Regions from separate parts of the Pseudescherichia vulneris genome, predicted to be linked through region 1. Evidence: predicted binding sites of a transcription regulator. Region 1 holds the regulator's gene; the other holds the start of a gene.
The links. Region 1 encodes CRP, which controls carbon source genes, mostly activating them, when cyclic AMP is high. Its sites were predicted from a motif close to ATGTGANNNNNNTCACAT; they were not measured.
Positions count from the first base shown of each region.

Region 2: a site for CRP is predicted at 12,011-12,028, ahead of FN633_RS13965 (mannitol dehydrogenase family protein). Genes of this name have one in related genera too.

Region 1 covers NZ_LR607338.1:1,242,551-1,249,134, reverse strand. Annotated here, with positions in the region: gene pabA (aminodeoxychorismate synthase component 2) at 1-369, shown strand, start outside; gene argD (bifunctional acetylornithine/succinyldiaminopimelate transaminase) at 449-1,669, shown strand; gene FN633_RS05135 (YccS/YhfK family putative transporter) at 1,666-3,747, opposite strand; gene crp (cAMP-activated global transcriptional regulator CRP) at 3,800-4,432, opposite strand; gene FN633_RS05125 (OsmC family protein) at 4,741-5,145, shown strand; gene FN633_RS05120 (phosphoribulokinase) at 5,197-6,066, opposite strand; gene FN633_RS05115 (YheU family protein) at 6,120-6,338, opposite strand; gene FN633_RS05110 (hydrolase) at 6,339-6,584, opposite strand, start outside.
Region 2 covers NZ_LR607338.1:3,351,569-3,366,115, reverse strand. Annotated here, with positions in the region: gene FN633_RS14020 (amino acid permease) at 1-1,149, opposite strand, end outside; gene yieE (DNA-binding transcriptional regulator YeiE) at 1,280-2,146, opposite strand; gene FN633_RS14010 (YeiH family putative sulfate export transporter) at 2,269-3,315, shown strand; gene nfo (deoxyribonuclease IV) at 3,390-4,247, shown strand; gene fruA (PTS fructose transporter subunit IIBC) at 4,309-6,006, opposite strand; gene fruK (1-phosphofructokinase) at 6,022-6,960, opposite strand; gene fruB (fused PTS fructose transporter subunit IIA/HPr protein) at 6,960-8,090, opposite strand; gene setB (sugar efflux transporter SetB) at 8,460-9,641, shown strand; gene FN633_RS13980 (YkgJ family cysteine cluster protein) at 9,638-9,892, opposite strand; gene yeiP (elongation factor P-like protein YeiP) at 10,061-10,633, shown strand; gene uxuA (mannonate dehydratase) at 10,695-11,885, opposite strand; gene FN633_RS13965 (mannitol dehydrogenase family protein) at 12,094-13,560, shown strand; gene FN633_RS13960 (CobW family GTP-binding protein) at 13,692-14,547, shown strand, end outside.

The sequences.
Region 1 (6,584 bases):
TACGCCGGTAAGCTGCCGATCCTCGGGGTCTGCCTGGGCCACCAGGCGATTGCTCAGGTGTTTGGCGCGACCATCGTGCGGGCGCAGAAGGTGATGCATGGCAAAACCTCGCCAATTACCCACAGCGGCCAGGGCGTGTTCCACGGCCTCAACAATCCGCTTACCGTCACCCGCTACCACTCGCTGCTAATCGATCCCGCGACGCTGCCCGACTGTTTCGAGGTGACCGCCTGGAGCGATACCCAAGAGATTATGGCGATTCGTCATCGGGAGTGGGATCTAGAGGGCGTGCAGTTCCACCCGGAGAGCATCCTGAGCGAGCAGGGGCACGCGCTGCTGGCAAACTTTCTTAACCAGGCCGATTTTTAGTTGCCATGCACTGATTTTTTATGCATATTTTGTGATTATATTTTCATAATCATTGCTGCATATAACGGATGGGCATGACATGGCAACTGAACAGAACGCAGTTACGCGCGCAACATTTGACGAAGTAATTCTGCCCGTTTATGCACCGGCGGAGTTTATTCCGGTGAAGGGCAAAGGCAGTCGAGTGTGGGATCAGCAGGGCAAGGAGTATGTTGATTTCGCGGGCGGGATTGCCGTCACGGCGCTGGGCCACTGCCATCCTGCACTGGTGGAGGCGCTGAAGAGCCAGGGCGAAACCCTGTGGCATACCAGCAATGTCTTTACCAACGAGCCAGCGCTGCGCCTGGCGCGTAAGATTATCGACGTCACCTTTGCCGAGCGCGTGCTGTTTATGAACTCCGGCACCGAGGCCAACGAAACCGCCTTTAAGCTGGCGCGCTACTACGCCTCTACGCGCCACAGTCCGTACAAAACCAAAATCATCGCCTTCCATAACGCCTTCCACGGACGTTCGCTGTTTACCGTCTCGGTCGGCGGCCAGCCGAAATACTCCGACGGCTTCGGACCGAAACCCGCCGATATCATCCACGTGCCGTTCAACGATCTTCATGCGGTGAAAGCGGTGATGGACGATCACACCTGTGCGGTGGTGGTTGAGCCGGTGCAGGGGGAGGGGGGCGTGACTGCCGCCACGCCAGAATTCTTACAGGGCCTGCGCGAGCTGTGCGACCAGCACCAGGCGCTGCTGGTCTTTGATGAAGTGCAGTGCGGGATGGGGCGCAGCGGCGATCTCTTTGCCTACATGCACTACGGCGTAACGCCGGATATCCTCACCAGCGCCAAGGCGCTGGGTGGCGGTTTCCCTATCAGCGCCGTGCTGACCACCGAGGCGATTGCCAACGCCTTCCACGTGGGCTCCCACGGTTCGACCTACGGCGGCAACCCGCTGGCCTGCGCGGTGGCGGGTGCAGCCTTTGACATTATTAGCTCGACTGAGGTGCTGCAAGGCGTTAGCGAGAAGCGACAGCGCTTCGTCAAACATTTACAGCAGATCGACGAGCAGTTTGACGTGTTCAGCGATATTCGCGGCATGGGCCTGCTGATTGGTGCCGAGCTAAAACCGCAGTACAAGGGGCGCGCCCGCGATCTGCTTTACGCGGCCGCCGATGAGGGCGTGATGGTGCTGAACGCCGGGCCAGACGTGATGCGCTTTGCCCCGTCGCTGGTGGTCAGCGAGCAGGATATTGATGAAGGCATGCAGCGCTTTGCCGTGGCGGTAGCCAACCTTGTCCGGGCTTAATCTTTACTCCACCGGCGATTAAGCCAGATGCCATGATGCGGGCGCTGACGCCATGCCACCGATGAGATGGTGTGCATGCTGTTCAGATGCCCGATAATACGCTGGAGATGCATCTCCATCGGGCTCATTGGGCCGTGGGTGCGCGTCTCCGGCGCTTCAAGAATATTCGCGTCCCCGGATGCTCCGGCCCCGTCATAGTCCAGCCGCTGCTGGCAGCGCTGAAGCGCAATTTCGCATGACTCCAGATAGCGCTGGGTCAGGTCCGGCGTCAGCATGGCATGCTCCCGAGCCAGCGTTGTCAGGGCGTTAATATGCTCGACGATAAACTGGCTATGGGTCACCCAGAGCTTCATGTCTTCCAGATAGTGGGTATTGAACCCCGGCTCCTGCATCGCCTGATTCAGCGAGTTAAAGAGGGCGTTGTGCGCCTGGTTGACCCGTATCCGCTGGTAGGCCAGCGGCGTCGGCTGCGGATCGTCGCTGAGGATCAGGCGAATCGCATCCTGATCCTTCTCAATGGCATCATGGGCGTTTTTCCGCAGTAGACCGCTCTGCCACTGCGGCCAGAGCCAGACCATCCCGCCGAAGGCGATCAGGCAGCCAATCAGGGTATCGATCAGCCGGGCAACGATAAAATTCTCGCCGCTCAGGGTCAGAATTTGAATCGAGTACACCGCCGTAATGGTGAATCCTACCGTCGCCCAGCCGTAGCTCTTGCGAATGATCAGGTAGCTGATTAGCGTGATAAATAGCATGCCCAGCAGGGTATACCCCTCCGGAACATGGAAGTGCAGGGCAACGCCAGCAACCGTTAACCCTGCCAGTGTGCCTGCCGCCCGATGTAAAATACGTACCCGAGTAGCGCCGTAGCCGTTCTGCGTAACCAGCAGCACCGTCATTAGGATCCAGTAGGGCTTCGGCAGATGCAGGGCACTGCCCATCAGGCTGGCGATGCTCAACATGACGCTGATGCGGGCGGCATTGCGCAGCGCCGGAGATTTCAGCGACAGATAACTCTTGAGCGCCTCCCACAGCGGCTGGCGGCGCTGCTGGTCGGCCATCAGGTCGCGGGTATAGAGTGGGCGCTGGGTGCGCAGCACGCGGGCGATGCGGCTAAAGTGCCAGGCGCAGAACTGCCCAACCGGATTTTGCGGATGTTGGCGGGCGATCTTCTCCAGGGCACCAATCTGCTTCTCCATGGTGAAGCGGGTCGGGTAGCGATGGTACAGAATGTCGTCTGCCAGCACCCGAAGCCGGGCAGCGACCACCTGCGCATTCCAGCGGATCACCGCTTCGGCGTGGCTGCGCTCCACCAGCTTCTGCACCTCTTCCGGCTGGTGCAGGCTGACCGAGATGTGCTCCTGCAGATCCAGCGCCACCTGAAACGCCCGCAGCAGACGCTTGTAGTCGTTATGCTGGTTGGCGGCGAGCATATGCAGCTGCTGATAGCACTGGCTGATGAGATCCACCGCCTTTTGCTGACGCGCCAGCAGCGGCGGCAGGGCCTTCTCCGGATCGGCGTGCTGCGTCAGCAGGCTGTATTTCGCCTCGCAGTAATCGGCGAGCTGGCGGTAGAGCAGGCTCAATGATTCGCGCAGGGGCTGCTCGCGCCACAGCCAAAACCAGAACCAGTTAAATGCGCCATACCAGAGCGTGCCCAGGGCGTAGATGAGCAGCGGTTCCCAGACCGGCATATTGCCCGCCAGGCTGAGGGTAAAGATAGCGGCGATAAGCGAAGCGGGCAGCAGACGTGCGTGTAGAGGACTGATTTCCGCCGTGACGCCCAGCAGCATTGCCAATCCGGCGAGGATCAGCGGGAGCGCAACGTTGGCCCCCAGCAGCAGCTGCACCGCCAGGCTACAGCCAGCAAACAGCGAGCCGCCGATAACCAGGCGCTTAAAGAAGCGTTTGTGCGGCGTATCAAGACCGGCAATGTTGCAGCAGGCGGGCACCAGCGAGAATAGCAGACCATGCTGAAGATGACCCAGCGCCAGACCGATGGCCACAGGAAGACACAGCACCAGCGTTTGCCGCAGTGCGTAGTTAACTTCGGGGTGGTAGATTAACCTGCGCCACATGAGGAGAAGAGCAAAAACGGCGTCCGCAGAGGCGATACGCCGTTCTTAAAGCTTAACGTGTTCCGTAGACGACGATGGTTTTGCCGTGCGCGGAGATCAGGTTCTGATCTTCCAGCATCTTCAGAATACGGCCTACGGTTTCACGGGAGCAGCCGACGATCTGGCCGATCTCCTGGCGGGTGATTTTGATCTGCATCCCGTCCGGATGGGTCATGGCGTCCGGCTGTTTAGCCAGGTTCAGCAGGGTCTGCGCGATGCGGCCGGTGACGTCGAGGAAGGCGAGGTTACCCACTTTCTCAGAAGTGACCTGCAGGCGGCGTGCCATCTGCGACGAAAGACGCATCAGAATATCCGGGTTGACCTGGATCAGCTGACGGAATTTTTTATAGGAAATTTCGGCCACTTCACAGGCGGTTTTCGCCCGTACCCATGCGCTGCGCTCCTGGCCCTCTTCAAACAGGCCCAGTTCACCGATAAAGTCGCCCTGGTTCAGGTAAGAGAGGATCATCTCTTTCCCTTCTTCGTCCTTGATGAGCACTGCCACTGAGCCTTTGACGATGTAGTACAACGTTTCCGCTTTTTCACCCTGGTGAATCAGCGTGCTCTTCGATGGGTACTTATGAATGTGGCAATGAGACAAGAACCATTCGAGAGTCGGGTCTGTTTGTGGTTTGCCAAGCACCATGCGCGGTTATCCTCTGTTATAAGCTGGCGCCAGTCGCGGGACGCATCCGGCGGCTGGGGTTGCAATCATATGCTTCCCGAATCCTGGGAAGGGGGCCGTCAATATAAGCGTGCGGCCTGTAATGGTTGAAGTCCTCTGCATACCTGCATAATGTCAATACATTACCGTAGCATCCCGACTGTTTTAGCATAGCTTTTGCCGTGTGTCTCCTGGTGTCTCGCTTCAGCTTGATGGATGTCGCCTTCCGTTGCGCGTTTTACTCGGCGCGCGTAATCTGTCGGGAAAATTGCCACTCTGGAGTGATGAAAATGCAAGCACGCGTAAAATGGGTTGAAGGGTTAACGTTCCTCGGCGAATCCGCCTCTGGCCATCAGGTTTTAATGGACGGCAACTCCGGGGATAAAGCCCCCAGCCCGATGGAGATGGTGCTGATGGCGGCAGGCGGATGCAGCGCCATCGACGTGGTGTCGATCCTGCAGAAAGGCCGTCATAGCGTGACCGATTGCGAAGTGAAGCTGACCTCCGAGCGCCGGGAAGAGGCCCCGCGTCTCTTCACCCACATCAACCTGCACTTTATCGTTACCGGCAAAGAACTGAAGGATGCGGCGGTATCCCGCGCGGTAGATCTCTCGGCGGAGAAGTACTGCTCCGTGGCGCTGATGCTGGAGAAAGCGGTTAACATCACCCATTCATACGAAGTGATTGAGGGATGATTTTATGCCCGGTGGCGCTGCGCTTACCGGGCCTACATGACGCGCATTGCCTTATTCAATCTTCTTGCCTTCCATCAGCCGCTGCACCAGCGGCAGCATGATCAGCTCCATCGCCAGCCCCATTTTGCCGCCCGGCACCACCAGGGTATTGATATGGGAGATAAACGAGCCTTGCAGCATCGCCAGCAGCCAGGGGTAATCTATCCCCTCCAGATCGCGGAAGTGGATCACCACAAAGCTCTCGTCCAGCGAGGGAATATTTTTGGCTGCGAAAGGGTTTGAGGTGTCGACCGTGGGGACGCGCTGGAAGTTGATGTGGGTGCGGGAGAACTGCGGCGTAATGAAGTTGATATAGTCATCCATTGAGCGTACCACCGAGTCCATCACCGTCTCCCGGGAGTGGCCGCGCTCGCTGGTGTCGCGGATCATCTTCTGGATCCACTCCAGGTTGATAATCGGCACCACCCCCACCAGCAGATCCACATGGCGTGCCACGTCGTGCTGGGGCGTCACCACGCCGCCGTGCAACCCCTCATAAAACAGAATATCGGTAGGTTCCGGCAGCGGCTGCCACGGCGTAAAGGTGCCCGGAACCTGGTTCCACGGCACGGCTTCGTCGTAGGTGTGCAGATACTTGCGCGCCTGCCCGGTGCCGTTGTGACCATACTCGATAAAGGTCTGCTCCAGCAGGCCAAAATCGTTGGCGTCCGGGCCAAAGTAGCTGATATGCCGCCCGGCATCGCGCGCCTTGCGGATTGCCATATCCATCTCCGGACGGGTATAGCGGTGGAAGCTATCGCCCTCCACCTCGGCGGCGCGCAGCCCGAGCTGAGAAAAAATTTTACGAAAGGCGAGGCTGGTGGTGGTGGTTCCTGCACCGCTGGAACCTGTCACAGCAATCACCGGATGTTTGGCTGACATAGCGAACGACTCCCTGATAAACAGCAGAAGAGGGCGGATCGCCTGACGCAGCGTTATTCGCGAAACTGTTTACGGGGCATAATATTGACCGTCTCGTGTAGCTCTGACCACACCAGCACGGCCTCACCCGTTTCCAACTGACGCTTTACGTCGGCAACCTTTTGCTCAAGCGAACGCTCATGTTCACCATAATCGGTGCCTTCGCGCAAGACAAAGCTCTCAATCAGGCTGTAGAGCGTCTCGGGTGGAACCTCTTGCCAGGGAATAATCATCTATGCCTCCAGATAGGGTGCCAGCCAGTCGGGGATGCGCTTTTCAAGCCACATCTCAGGGCGGCGTAGCGTGCCGCCAACGAAGCCAACATGGCCGCCATGTTCGGTCAACTGATACTCAATATTAGCGGGTAAATGACCCGCCGCCGGAATGACGTGGTGATCCATAAAGGGATCGTCTTTGGCATGGATAATCAGCGTCGGTTTGCGGATCTGCGGCAGGACCGGCATGGCGCTGCTTCGGCG
Region 2 (14,547 bases), 2.1 Mb from region 1:
GAATCCGGTCATGCCCGAGGTGTTCAGCAGCCACAGGTAAACCGTCTGGTTGCCAAACATCGAGGTCAGGAAGCAGAGCCCGGCAATGACCGTCGTTGCATAGAGGGCGTTACGCGGTACACCGCCCTTTGAGAGACGGGAGAAGACGCGCGGCGCTTTGCCGTCGCAGGCCAGGGTATAGAGCATACGCGTGGAGGCGTACATACCGGAGTTACCCGCCGAGAGCACCGCCGTCAGGATCACTGCATTCATTACCGCTGCCGCCGAGAGCAGGCCCGCGTGTTGGAACACCAGGGTAAACGGGCTGACGCTGATGTCTTTTACATCGTTACGCAGCAGGCTCGGATCGGTATACGGAATGATCAGGCTGATAATCAGAATAGCGAAGACATAGAACAGCAGAATACGCCAGAATACCTGACGCACCGCGCGCGGAATATTCTTCTCTGGCTCTTCCGACTCACCCGCCGCAATACCGATCAGCTCGGTGCCCTGGAAAGAGAAGCCCACGATCATCGCCACACCAATCATGGCGGCAAAACCGCCGGCAAACGGCGCGTCGCCGATCCCCCAGTTGCTCCAGCCAGCCGGTTTTGCACCGTGGAAGATACCGAGGATCATCATTACGCCGACGATGATAAAGATAATGACGGTGGCAACTTTAATTAACGAGAACCAGTACTCCGCCTCGCCAAAGCCTTTTACGGAGATCCAGTTCAGCAGCACGATAATGGTTAAGAACAGTGCGCTCCAGATCCAGCCTGGCGTGTCCGGGAACCACCAGCTCATTACCAGCTGCGCGGCCACGAGGTCGACGGCGATGGTCACTGCCCAGTTATACCAGTAGTTCCAGCCCAGCGCGAAGCCAAAGCCCTCTTCAACATACTTCTGGCCGTAGGTCGCAAACGAGCCGGATACCGGCATATAGGCCGCCAGCTCGCCAAGACTGGTCATCAGGAAGTAAACCATCAGGCCAATCAGGATATAAGAGAGCAGCGCGCCGCCGGGGCCCGCCTGGGAGATGGTTGCGCCGCTGGCTACAAAGAGACCCGTACCAATCGATCCGCCAATGGCGATCATGGTCAGGTGACGCGCCTTGAGTTCACGGCGAAGCGTGGGCGCTTGTGTGGTTTTAGTTTCGGAAACCATATGAAAATGCTATCCATCAAAAAAATGAGGCGGGATTGTAGCAGACGTCACCACATCCTTCTGGCTCAAATATGCGGTTATAAGAGAGCTTCATGATCGCTAATGGATTATAAGTAAAGCACAGAAACCCTTATATTTCACAGTAGCGTAGAAAGCGTTTCAGGGCGTTAGAGAGATGCTTCTGCCGATGATGAATGCGCCACAGGGTGCGCACCAGTCGCGGGAGCGGAATAGTAATCTCCTTGAGCGTGCCGGTCTCCAGCTGCTCGGCAATCACCCGACGCGACAAACAGCTGATACCCAGCCCGTGCCGCACCGCATGTTTGATGGCCTCTGAGTTACCTAATTCCATACCGAGATGAAACTGCGGCAGGTGGGAAAGCAGCAGGTAGTCAACCAGCTCCCGGGTACCGGAACCGCGTTCGCGCAGGATCCACGGCGCGCTGGCGAGACGCTCCAGCGTGACCTCGCCCTGCAACAGCGGCGAGGCCGGGGAGGCAAACACCACCAGCTCATCCTCCAGCCAGGGCTCAGATACGATTTCGGCGGTATGGCATGGCCCCTCAATCAGGCCAATATCGACGCGGAAATCCGCTACCGCATTGATCACATCCTGACTGTTGCCCACGCTCATCTCCAGCGGCAGTCCCGGAAAGTCACGCCGGTAGCGGGCAATGATCTCCGGCAGGATATAGTTACCGATGGTACTGCTGGCGTAGACGCGGATCGCGCCGTTATCTTCCCGGAACAGCTGCTCTATTTCCGTGGCCTGCTCCAGCAGCGCCAGCGCACGGGGATAGAGCAGTCGCCCGTGCTCGTTAACCACCAGCCGCTTGCCAACCCGGTCGAAGAGCTGCACGCCAAGCTGCCCTTCCAGATCGGTCAGGGCCGCGCTAACCGCCGACTGGGAGAGCGCGAGCATCTGAGAGGCCTGGGTTGTCGAGCCGCTTTTCAGCACTTCAGCAAAAACGGACAGCTGGCGCAGGGTGATATGCATAGTCAGTATCCTGAGAGGCAAGCGTCACGCTTACCACTTATATAGATTGATTATAAATATATAATCAATTTTATTTTTAAGCCAGCTCAACGTAACCTTTTATCCCAACAGAGGAGAAGGTTATGGCTGAACTGACATTAAGACATCATCGTAGCGTAGGACATCTGGTGCCGGGACTGGCGCTAAGCGCTGCCGTGGCGGGCCTGGCGCTGTGGAGCGGCACCATCCCTGCCGTTTCCGGTGCCGGTTTTAGCGCCCTTTCGCTGGCTATTTTAATCGGGATGGTGCTTGGTAACACCCTTTATCCGCAGATTGGACGGCCCTGCGAGAGCGGGATTGTGTTTGCCAAACAGCACCTGCTGCGACTGGGGATCATTCTGTACGGCTTTCGCCTGACGTTCTCGCAGATTGCTGACGTCGGCATCAGCGGTATCGTGATAGACATGCTGACGCTCTCCAGCACCTTTTTACTGGCGTGCCTGCTGGGCCAGAAGGTGTTCGGCCTCGACAAGCACACCAGCTGGCTGATCGGTGCAGGCAGCAGCATCTGCGGTGCGGCAGCGGTGCTGGCCACCGAGCCGGTTCTAAAAGCCGAGTCCAGCAAGGTGACGGTGGCGATTGCCACGGTAATGATTTTCGGCACGCTGGCTATTTTCCTCTACCCGGCCATCTACCCGCTGCTGGCCCACTGGTTTACCCCGGAAAGCTACGGCATTTATATAGGGTCGACGATGCACGAGGTTGCTCAGGTGGTTGCGGCAGGCCACGCCGTTAGCCCAGAGACCGAGAGCGCGGCGGTCATCGCTAAAATGCTGCGCGTAATGATGCTGGCACCGTTTCTGATCCTGCTTGCGGCCCGCGTGAAGCAGCTGGCTCCCGCTAACGGCGGTCAACGCAGCAAGATTACCATCCCGTGGTTTGCGCTTCTGTTTATTGCGGTGGCGGTGTTTAACTCCTTTGGCCTGCTGCCGAAAGCCGCTGTCGATATGCTGGTGACGCTGGATACCCTCCTGCTGGCGATGGCCATGGCGGCGCTGGGCGTCACGACCCACGTTAGCGCAATTCGCAAAGCGGGTGCGCGGCCGTTGCTGATGGCGCTGCTGCTCTTTATCTGGCTGATTGTCGGCGGCGGCATCATCAACCTGGCGGTTCATTACGTCATGGCATAAATCACTACATTCTGCTGCGGCTAACCTCTATCATACGCCTTTGCATTTACCTGCGGGTTTTACAGGAGTAGTAGATGAAATTTATTGGCGCGCACGTGAGCGCGGCGGGCGGCGTGGCAAATGCCGCCGTGCGTGCGGCAGAGATCGGGGCCACCGCCTTTGCCCTGTTTACCAAAAACCAGCGCCAGTGGCGGGCAGCGGCGCTCAGTGGCGCGACCATCGACGAGTTTAAAGCCGCCTGTGAAAAACACCGCTTTGGTCCGGGCCAGATCCTGCCTCACGATAGCTATTTAATTAACCTCGGGCATCCGGTAGCCGAGGCGCTGGAGAAATCACGGGAAGCCTTTATCGATGAGATGCAGCGCTGCGAGCAGCTGGGGCTGACCCTGCTAAACTTCCACCCCGGTAGCCACCTGATGCAGATCCCGGAGGACGCATGCCTGGCGCGCATCGCCGAGTCGATCAACATTGCGCTGGATAAAACCGAGGGCGTCACGGCGGTGATTGAAAACACCGCTGGCCAGGGCAGCAACCTCGGCTTTAAGTTTGAGCACCTGGCAGCGATTATCGACGGCGTAGAGGATAAATCCCGCGTTGGCGTCTGCATCGATACCTGTCACGCCTTTGCAGCAGGCTACGATCTGCGCGGCAGCGAGGCCTGTGAAAAAACCTTTGCCGAGTTTGATCGCATAGTCGGCTTCCAGTATCTGCGGGGAATGCACCTCAACGATGCCAAAAGCGCCTTCGCTAGCCGCGTTGACCGCCATCACAGCCTGGGCCAAGGCAATATTGGCCACGAGGCCTTTAGCTGGATCATGCAGGACGCCCGCTTCGACGGTATTCCGCTGATCCTTGAAACCATTGACTCAGACATCTGGGCCGAAGAGATTGCGTGGCTGAAGGCGCAGCAGGTGCAAACAGCCACGGTTTGATGCGCGAACGCCAGACGTAAAAAAGGGCAGCCCGTGGGCTGCCCTTTTGATCCCGCACGCGTTACGCGGTTTTCACCGCCATCTCCGCTTCCGGACGCTTCAGGAAGGCGTAGGCCAGACCCGCCAGCAGCGTACCGGCAACGATGGCCACCAGGTAGCCCAGCACCGGCGTGATAGCCCCCGGGATCAGCAGCACAAACAGACCGCCGTGCGGGGCCATCAGCTTCGCGCCAATCGCCATGGAGATCGCCCCGGTCACCGCACCACCTACGATACAGCAGGGGATCACACGCATCGGATCGCGCGCGGCAAACGGAATAGCGCCTTCGGAGATGAAGCACAGGCCCAGCACCAGCGCGGCTTTGCCACCCTCCTGCTGCCCCTTGTCGAACTTCTTGCGGGCAACCATCGTTGCGATACCCATCGCCAGCGGCGGTACCATGCCCGCGGCCATAATAGCGGCCATCGGTGCGTAGGTCTGGGTACTCAGCAGGCCAACGCCAAAGGCATAGGCCGCTTTATTAACCGGACCGCCCATGTCGGTACACATCATGCCACCGAGGATCGCCCCCAGCAGAACCGCATTCGCCGTACCCATGGTTTGCAGCCAGTGGGTCAGCCCGGTCAGGATGCCCGCGACCGGTTTACCGATCAGGTAGATCATCGCCAGGCCAACCACCAGGCTGGAGAAGAGCGGAATGATCAGGATAGGCTTCAGCGCTTCCATGCTCGGCGGCAGCTTCAGCTTCTGGCTGATTGCCTTCGCCACGTAGCCCGCGAGGAAGCCCGCAATGATACCGCCGATAAAGCCGGAGCCAGTGCTGACGGCCAACATACCGCCAATCAGGCCCGGGGTCAGACCTGGACGGTCTGCAATTGAGAACGCAATATAACCTGCCAGCACCGGCACCATCAGCGCAAACGCCGATCCGCCGCCGATCTGCATCAGCGCAGCGGCCAGGGTGTCAGGGGTTTTAAACGCTTCGATACCAAAGGCAAACGACAGAGCGATACAGAGGCCGCCCGCAACCACCATCGGCAGCATATAGGAGACGCCGGTCAGCAGGTGACGGTACGCGCCCGCGCCCTCTTTCTTCCCTTCCGTCGCCGCCTGCGCTTTGCCAGAAGGCTGATATGGCTTGGCTTCCGCCTGGGCTTTATCCAGCTCCTGCGCAGTTTTCTTCAGCGCCAGCCCGGTGGTGGTGCGGTACATCGGCTTACCGGCAAATTTCGCCAGATCCACTTCAATATCTGCCGCCACGATCACCAGATCCGCCTCGGCCACCTCTTCCGGGGTGATGGCGTTGCCAGCCCCCACGGAGCCACGGGTTTCAACTTTCACCCACCAGCCGCGTTTTTTGGCTTCGGTTTCGATTGCTTCCGCCGCCATAAAGGTGTGGGCCACACCGGTCGGGCAGGCGGTCACCGCGACGATGCGCTTCACGCCACTGCTTGCCGCCGGAGCGGCAGTGGCCGCTGTAGCAACCGGTGCGCTGTAGACCGCAGCATGGCTTTTCGCCTCGCTGAGGAACAGCTCCGGATGCGCGACGGCGCGGTGCACGTCGCCGAGCCACACTTTCTTGCCGGTCAGGGCGCTGTCGTTTGGCACGCTGGAGCCGAGCACGATCGCCAGCTCCGCTTCATTCGGGTTGTCGATGAATTGCAGATTTGCTTTTTGTGCCGCCGCACCCAGCAGGGTTTTCGCCATGTAAGCGCGAGCCTGTCCAAGCGCGGAGTCAATAATCAGCAGCGTTTTCATTATGCTCTCCTGCTGTTAGTTAAAAGGTTTTAAGTCAACGCGCGCCATCATCGCGGCTAACTGGGTACGATCGGTAATGCCGACGTTACTCTGGCTCACGGCCAGCGCCGCGACTGCGGTCGCAAGGCGTAACGTATGCTCGCTGGACTCACGCATCAGCAGGCCGTAGATCAGCCCCCCAACCATCGAATCCCCTGCGCCAACGGTGCTTACCACCTCCATTGACGGCGGTTTGGCGATCCATTCGCCTGAAGCGTTAACCCACAGCGCCCCTTCTGCGCCCAGCGAGATCACCACGTGGGCAATTCCCTGCTCGCGAAGGGCATGAGCGGCTTCAATCACATCTTTCAGCTCGGGCAGCTTGCGCCCGGCCCAGATCTCCAGCTCGCGGCGGTTCGGCTTCACCAGCCACGGCGCGGCCTTCAGCCCGGCGACCAGCGCCTCCCGGCTGCTGTCAAAGATGATGCACGGACACTGGCTGCGCAGGCGCGTCATCCAGTCGGTAAAGGCTTCTGGACTCACGCCAGCCGGCAGGCTGCCGCTGACGCAGACCATATCGAACTGGCCCAGCCAGCTCAGGGAGTCGGCGACAAAGCGTTCCCAGTCTGCCGGAGTCACTTCAAAACCGGAGAAGTTGAAATCGGTGACTTCGCTGTCTTTTTCGGTCAGCTTAACGTTGATGCGGGTACGACCCTGCACCACCTGGAAACGGTTGGCGATCCCTAGCTCGCTGAACAGCTGCTGGAAGCCATCCTGGTTATCTTTGCCGAGGAAACCGCCGACGGTGACGTCAATGCCTAAATCTTTAAGCACTTTGGCGACGTTGATCCCTTTCCCTGCGGCATGCAGGCCGGTAGTTCGCACAAGGTTGACTTCACCGCGTTCAATTTCCGGGGTGAACCCGACCAGGTCATAGGCAGGGTTAAGGGTGATGGTGGCTACACGTCTGCTCATTATGCGCCCTCCCCCAGACCAGCTGCGATGGCGTCGCCAATCGCTTTTAGCGCCTGTTCAGCATCCTCGCCCTGAGCGGTAAAGCGCAGGCGGTGGCCCTTCTTCACGCCCAGCGCCACAACCTTCATCAGGCTGCGACCGTTGGCAGGCTTGCCGCTACCGTCCAGATTGGTGACGGTGACGTCGCTGTTAAACTGTTTAATGGTGTTAACCAGCATCGTACCCGGGCGGGCGTGCAGGCCATGCTCATTGCGTACGACAAACTCGGCGTTCAGCACGTCAGCCTTCAGCGCATCATCGCTGGTCAGCAGCGCCAGCAGCGTGGCGGAATCAGCGGTCAGCAGACGGTCAGCTTTATTCGCCAGCAGCATGTCAGCCAGACGTTTCAGCACCGCTTCCGGGCCGTTGTCGGTCATGGCTACGCTCACCAGCAACGCCGCGCGCTCGCCGTTCACGTCAAAGGCGTTTGCCGCCCGGCTGACGGCGATAGCGCTTTGCAGATTGCCTTCGGCGCTGTCGTTCAGCCAGATCCCCTGGCCGAGGTTCATCGGCTGTTCGCTGATGGCGCGGGTCACAAAGTTTACGTCAACTGCCCCGGCCTCTTTCAGGCGACCGGCATTCAGCGCCTGGAGCGTCACCAGATCGCTGGCCGCGACGTCGAGGGTCAGCGTTTCATTGTCCAGCTTCATGCCAGCGCTTTGCTTTTCACCCATCAGCAGGGCACGCAGCTCTTCAGCGGTCGTAGCGGATTGCAGCTGGGCTGCGACGTCGTCGTCGCTCAGCACGTGGGTCAGCTGACGCAGCAGGCCCAAATGTTCGTCAGAGCTGGCAGCGATGCCGATAGCAACGTAGGCCACCTGCCCTTCACCCCACAGGACACCCTGCGGGAACTGGTAAACCTGCACGCCGGTTTTCAGCACCTGGTCGCGGGTATCGGTGGTGCCGTGCGGAATAGCGATGCCGTTGCCGAGGAAGGTTGAGGTCTGCTGCTCACGGGCGAGCATGCCAGCCACGTAGCCGTCAGCCACGTTGCCCGCCTGCACCAGCGCGCCCGCGATCTGGCGAATCGCCTCTTCTTTATTACCGGCCTGCTGGCCCGGATGGATGTCCTGAACGGATAACTGGAACATGAATCTCCACTCCTGCTGAACTTGAATCGTTTCAGCTAGTTGGTGAAATGGAGCGTCACCGGCGCGGGAACGATCGCGCAGGTGACGCTGAAACGTTTCACGAAGTCTTGCTCAGACCGCTTAAGGGATCAAGGAAACTCGTCATTTGGCTGCAAAAACTTAGAGCTAATGCACATTTCTTTAACACCTGCCGACGCGCTGCTGAACCAAAAGTCGCTTTCAACGCCATGTTTCAGCAACGTCAGCTTTAATGATAATTATTTCAAAATAGTGTTTTGATTTTTTGTGGCAAAACCCGGTGCGATGGCTGTCTATTTTTGCTCCAGCGGCGTAAACTCCGCGTCTCTCTATCCTAAACAATAGTAAAAGATGCAAACTTCTCCTGCTGACGCTGCCAACAGACCCGTTGATTTCACCTCTGCCGCGTTCCTGATCGTTGCCTTTTTAACCGGTATCGCCGGCGCGTTACAGACCCCGACCCTGAGCCTGTTTCTGACCAACGAGGTCCACGCTCGTCCGGCGATGGTGGGTTTCTTCTTCACCGGCAGCGCGGTGATCGGCATTCTGGTGAGCCAGTTTCTGGCTGGGCGATCCGACCGCAAAGGGAGCCGCAAAAACCTGATCGTTTTCTGCTGCCTGCTCGGCATGCTGGCCTGCTTGCTGTTTGCCTGGAACCGCAACTACTTTATTCTGCTGTTTATCGGCGTATTCCTGAGCAGCTTTGGCTCTACCGCCAACCCGCAGATGTTCGCCCTCGCTCGCGAGCACGCCGACCAGACCGGCCGGGAAGCGGTGATGTTCAGCTCGATACTGCGCGCTCAGGTGTCACTCGCATGGGTCATTGGCCCGCCGCTGGCCTACGCCCTGGCGATGGGGTTTGGCTTTACCGCTATGTACCTCAGCGCGGGGGTCGCTTTTATCGTCTGTGGCGTGATGGTCTGGCTTTTCCTGCCTGCGATGCGTAAGGAGCCGCGCCTCGCCAGTGGCGTGGTAGAAGCCCCGCGCACCAACCGTCGCGATGCCCTGCTGCTGTTTACTATCTGCACCCTGATGTGGGGCACCAACAGCCTCTACATTATCAATATGCCGCTGTTTATCATTGATGAACTGCACCTGCCGGAGAAGCTGGCTGGCGTGATGATGGGCACCGCCGCCGGGCTGGAGATCCCGACGATGCTGATTGCCGGCTACTATGCAAAGCGCTTCGGTAAACGCTTCCTGATGCGTATTGCGGTAGTGGGCGGCCTGCTGTTCTATATCGGGATGCTGACGGTGCATACCCCCGCCCTGCTGCTGGCCCTCCAGCTGCTGAACGCCATCTATATCGGCATTCTGGCGGGGATTGGCATGCTCTATTTCCAGGATCTGATGCCGGGTCAGGCCGGGGCCGCCACCACGCTCTATACCAACACCACACGCGTAGGCTGGATTATTGCCGGTTCGCTGGCAGGGATAGTGGCAGAGCTCTGGAACTACCACGCCGTATTCTGGTTCGCACTGGTGATGGTGCTGATCGCCGCCGTCTGCCTGGCGCGGATTAAGGACGTTTAGGGTGCGGTTGCCGCTTCGAGCTCAAGCAGCCAGGTTATCGCCGCGTCACGGCTGGTAAGGCACATCTCCTGGGACGGCTGTAGGCCGGAGCAGACCTTCGGGCGCAGGGGCGAGCCGAAGATGTTGCAGAGGTTATCCGCTGAGAGCTGAACGCAGCGCGTGTTGGCCGGTTTGCCGTTGGGCATCCCAGGAATAGGACTACTGATTGACGGGGCGGTACAGCAGGCTCCGCAGTCCGAGCGACACTCCATAAACGGCTCTCTTTTAGCGATCGATCGCGCAGCAAATGCCGACCTTTTGCCGCACGCTAACACTTTTTGTAGTCAAGATGCAAAACCTGGCGAAGAGGCTTGCCAACTGCGCCCCTCGCGGGTACTTTGTCGCGATATTTTTTCCACTTTTCCCGCACAGGATCCATCATGGCAAGAGCGAACGAAATTAAAAAAGGTATGGTATTGAACTACAACGGCAAGCTGCTGATTGTTAAAAATATCGATATTCAATCCCCTAGCGCCCGCGGTGCAGCCACCCTCTATAAAATGCGCTTCGCCGACGTCCGTACCGGGATGAAAGTGGAAGAGCGCTTCAAGGGCGATGACATTGTAGATACCGTGACCCTGACCCGTCGCTTCGTTGACTTCTCCTACGTGGACGGCAACGAGTACGTCTTTATGGATAAAGAAGACTACACCCCGTATATCTTCACCAAAGAGCAGATTGAAGAAGAGCTGCAGTTTATTCCAGAGGGCGGTATGCCAGATATGCAGGTTCTGACGTGGGATGGTCAGCTGCTGGCGCTGGAGCTGCCGCAGACGGTGGATCTGGAGATTGTGGAAACCGCACCGGGAATTAAAGGCGCATCGGCCAGCTCACGCACCAAGCCGGCGACCCTGAGCACCGGTCTGGTGATCCAGGTGCCTGAATACCTGACCACCGGCGAGAAGATCCGCATTCACATCGAAGAGAGCCGCTACATGGGCCGCGCGGATTAAAACGCCATAACCATTAAAAATGCCGGGTGGCGGCGAACGCCTTACCCGGCCTACCTCAGACTTATAATAAATCGCGGAACATCACCTGCTTCAGCGCCAGCTCCACGCCACGCACTTCCGCCATTCCCTTCAGGCGACCAATCGCCGAATAGCCCGGGTTGGTTTTCTTACGCAGATCGTCAAGCATCTGATGACCGTGATCCGGACGGAACGGGATCGGACGCAGGTCGCCCGCCTGTTTACGGCGCTGCTCTTCGGTCAAAATCGCTTTCACTACCGACACCATATCCACATCGCCCTGCAGATGTGCCGCCTCGTGGAAGGTTTTTGGATTCTCTTCCCGACAGGTTGAGCGCAGGTGGGTGAAGTGAATGCGGTCGCCGAAGGTTTCCACCATTTTCACCAGATCGTTATCGGCGCGCACGCCGTAGGAGCCGGTGCACATGGTGAAGCCGTTGTTGATGCTGTCCACGGTCTCTTTCAGCCACTGCATATCTTCAATGGTAGAGACAATGCGCGGCAGACCGAGGATCGGCCGCGGCGGATCGTCCGGGTGTACCGCCAGGCGCACGCCAGCTTCTTCTGCCACCGGAACAATGGCCCGCAGAAAGACGGCCATGTTTTCCCGCAGCTGCGCTTTATTGATGCCGTCATACTCCGCCAGGCGAGCGCGGAACTGGTCCAGGGTGTAGCCCTCTTCCGCTCCCGGCAGGCCAGCAATGATATTGCGGGTCAGCTTGTCGATTTCAGCCTCGCTGGCGTTGTCGAACCAGATTTTGGCCTGGCGCTGCTCCTCTTCGCTGTAGTCCGCTTCTGCGCCGTTGCGCTTCAGAACGTGCAGCTCAAAAGCGGCAAAGGCGATCTGGTCGAAACGCAGCGCTTTGGAGCCGTCCGGCAGCTCATACTCCAGATCGGTACGCGTCCAGTCGAGGATGGGCATAAAGTTGTAGCAGACGGTATCAATGCCGCAGGCGGCAAGGTTACGGATGCTCTGCTGATAGTTGGCAATCCAGGTATCAACCTGACCGCTGTGGGTTTTGATCTCTTCATGCACCGGGATGCTCTCAACCACCGACCAGGTTAACCCTTTTTCGGCCAGCAGCGCCTGGCGCTGTTTGATCTCTTCCACCGGCCAAACCTGACCGTTAGGAATATGGTGCAGCGCAGTGACCACGCCCGTTGCGCCTGCCTGACGCACATCATCAAGAGAAACCGGATCGTTCGGACCGTACCAACGCCAGGTGTGTTCCATCGCCTAACCTCACATAAAGTTGTTATACCAATATGGCTCATACAGATGACGACTACCATACATGTTTCCCGATTAGGGTCAATTGGTCCACCAGTTTTGATTGATCCAGCTCACGTTACGCAGATATTTGAGGCACACCAATTTAATTTGCTGTCATATAACTTTACACTGCTTTTTGTTAATTATTAGTTAATCAGGTGTGTTGGTCATGAAAAATATTGCCTCAGTTGCCCTCGCGGACAGCGTTCAACGGCCAGGGTACGATCGTCAGGCGCTACGCTCGCGCATTGTCCACTTTGGGTTTGGCGCTTTTCATCGCGCCCACCAGGCGCTGTTAACCGATCGGGTGCTGAACGCCCGGGGCGGCGACTGGGGGATCTGCGAGATCAGCCTGTTTAGCGGCGACACCTTAATGACCCAGCTCCGGGAGCAGGATCATTTGTTTACCGTGCTGGAGAAAGGCGCAGAGGGCAACCAGGCGATTATTGTTGGCGCGGTAAAGGAGTGTCTTAACGCTAAGCTCGACTCGCTGGCGGCCATTATTGAGAAGTTCTGCGAGCCGCAGGTGGCGATTGTCTCGCTGACCATCACCGAGAAAGGCTACTGCATCGATCCGGCCACTGGCAAACTGGATCCCCGCAACGAACGTATTATGCACGATCTGCAACATCCGCAGGAGCCGCACTCCGCACCGGGCATTCTGGTTGAGGCTCTCTCCCGCCGTCGCGAGCGGGGCCTGCCTCCCTTCAGCGTCCTCTCCTGCGACAATATTCCGGACAACGGCCACGTAGTCAAAAACGCCGTGCTGGGGATGGCGCAGCAGCGCTCTGCCGAGTTGGCGGCGTGGATCGCCGAACAGGTCAGTTTTCCGGGCACGATGGTCGACCGCATTGTGCCCGCGGCCACCGACGCCTCGCTGGCCGAGATTGCCGAGGTGCTGGGGGTAGAAGATCCCTGCGCCATCAGCTGTGAGCCGTTTATCCAGTGGGTGATTGAAGATAACTTCGTCGCCGGACGTCCAGAGTGGGAAGCCGCAGGCGTGCAGATGGTCGATGACGTCCTGCCCTGGGAGCAGATGAAGCTGCGGATGCTCAACGGCAGCCACTCCTTTTTAGCCTGGCTAGGCTACCTGGCAGGCTTTGCCCACATCAACGACTGTATGGCCGACGCGCATTTCCGCGCCGCCGCCCGCCGTCTGATGCTGGACGAGCAGGCCCCCACGCTGCGCATTACCGGGGTCGATCTCACTGACTATGCCGAGAGCCTGCTGGCGCGCTTTGCCAACCCGGCGCTACAGCACCGCACCTGGCAAATTGCGATGGACGGCAGCCAGAAGCTCCCCCAGCGCATGCTGGAGAGTATTCGTCTTCATCTGCAGCGTGGAACCCCCTGGCCACTGCTGGCGCTGGGCGTCGCGGGCTGGATGCGCTACGTCAGCGGCGTTGATGATGCAGGCAACGCTATAGACGTGCGCGATCCACTGGCGGCCACCTTCCGCGAGAAGGTCGCCCAGAGCAGCGAGCACGAACGCGTCACCGCCCTGCTCTCGCTCAGCGAAATCTTTGGCAGCGACCTCGCGCAAAACCCGGACTTTGTCTCCGGTATCGAAACGGCCTGGCAGCGCATCGCCACCCAGGGCGCGCATCAGGCGGTGATCGCTACGCTTCAGAATTAACCTTTCCTGCCTTTACCGCGGACGGAAAATGCTCCCGTCCGCGTTCACGCTTCTCTTTTCACTCTTTTTTCGCCAGGATGATGAGATTGTTTTTACGCCCTTTATCGGGCGGGACTATTTCTGGAGCGAATGTGACTAAGACCAATTTAATTACCGGCTTCCTGGGCACCGGCAAAACCACCTCTATATTGCATCTGCTGGAAAACAAGCCAGAGGGCGAGAAGTGGGCCGTGCTGGTCAATGAATTTGGTGAAGTCGGCATCGACGGCGCGCTGATGGCGGAGAGCGGCGCACTGCTCAAAGAGATCCCCGGCGGCTGCATGTGCTGCGTCAACGGCCTGCCGATGCAGGTGGGGCTGAATACCCTGTTGCGCCAGGGTAAACCCGATCGCCTGCTGATTGAGCCCACCGGTCTGGGCCATCCGAAGCAGATCCTCGATATCCTGACGGCGGAAGTGTATGAGCCGTGGATCGACCTGCGCGCCACCCTCTGCCTGCTTGATCCGCGCCAGCTGCTGAATGAAAAAGCGGTCAGCAATGAGAACTTCCGCGATCAGCTGGCGGCGGCAGATATTATCGTGGCGAATAAAAGCGATCGCGCCATCCCGGAAAGCGAGGCGGCGCTGGCCCAGTGGTGGCAGCAGTTCGGCGGCGATCGCCAGCTGCTTACCGCCACTCAAGGTGAGATTGACCCGGCGCTGCTGGATCTGCCTCGCCGCAACCGTCGCGCGCTGCCCGTCAGCGCCGAGCACAGCCACGGCCACGCGGAGAAAAAGGGTCTGGCGGCGCTGAACCTGCCCACCCACCAGCGCTGGCGGCGCAGCCTGAACAGCGGTCAGGGTCATCAGGCCTGCGGCTGGATTTTTGATGCCGAAACGCTGTTTGATACCGTGGGCATTCTGGAGTGGGCGCGCCTGGCCCCGGTTGGACGGGTCAAAGGCGTGATGCGCATTGCCGAAGGGCTGGTACGTATCAATCGCCAGGGCG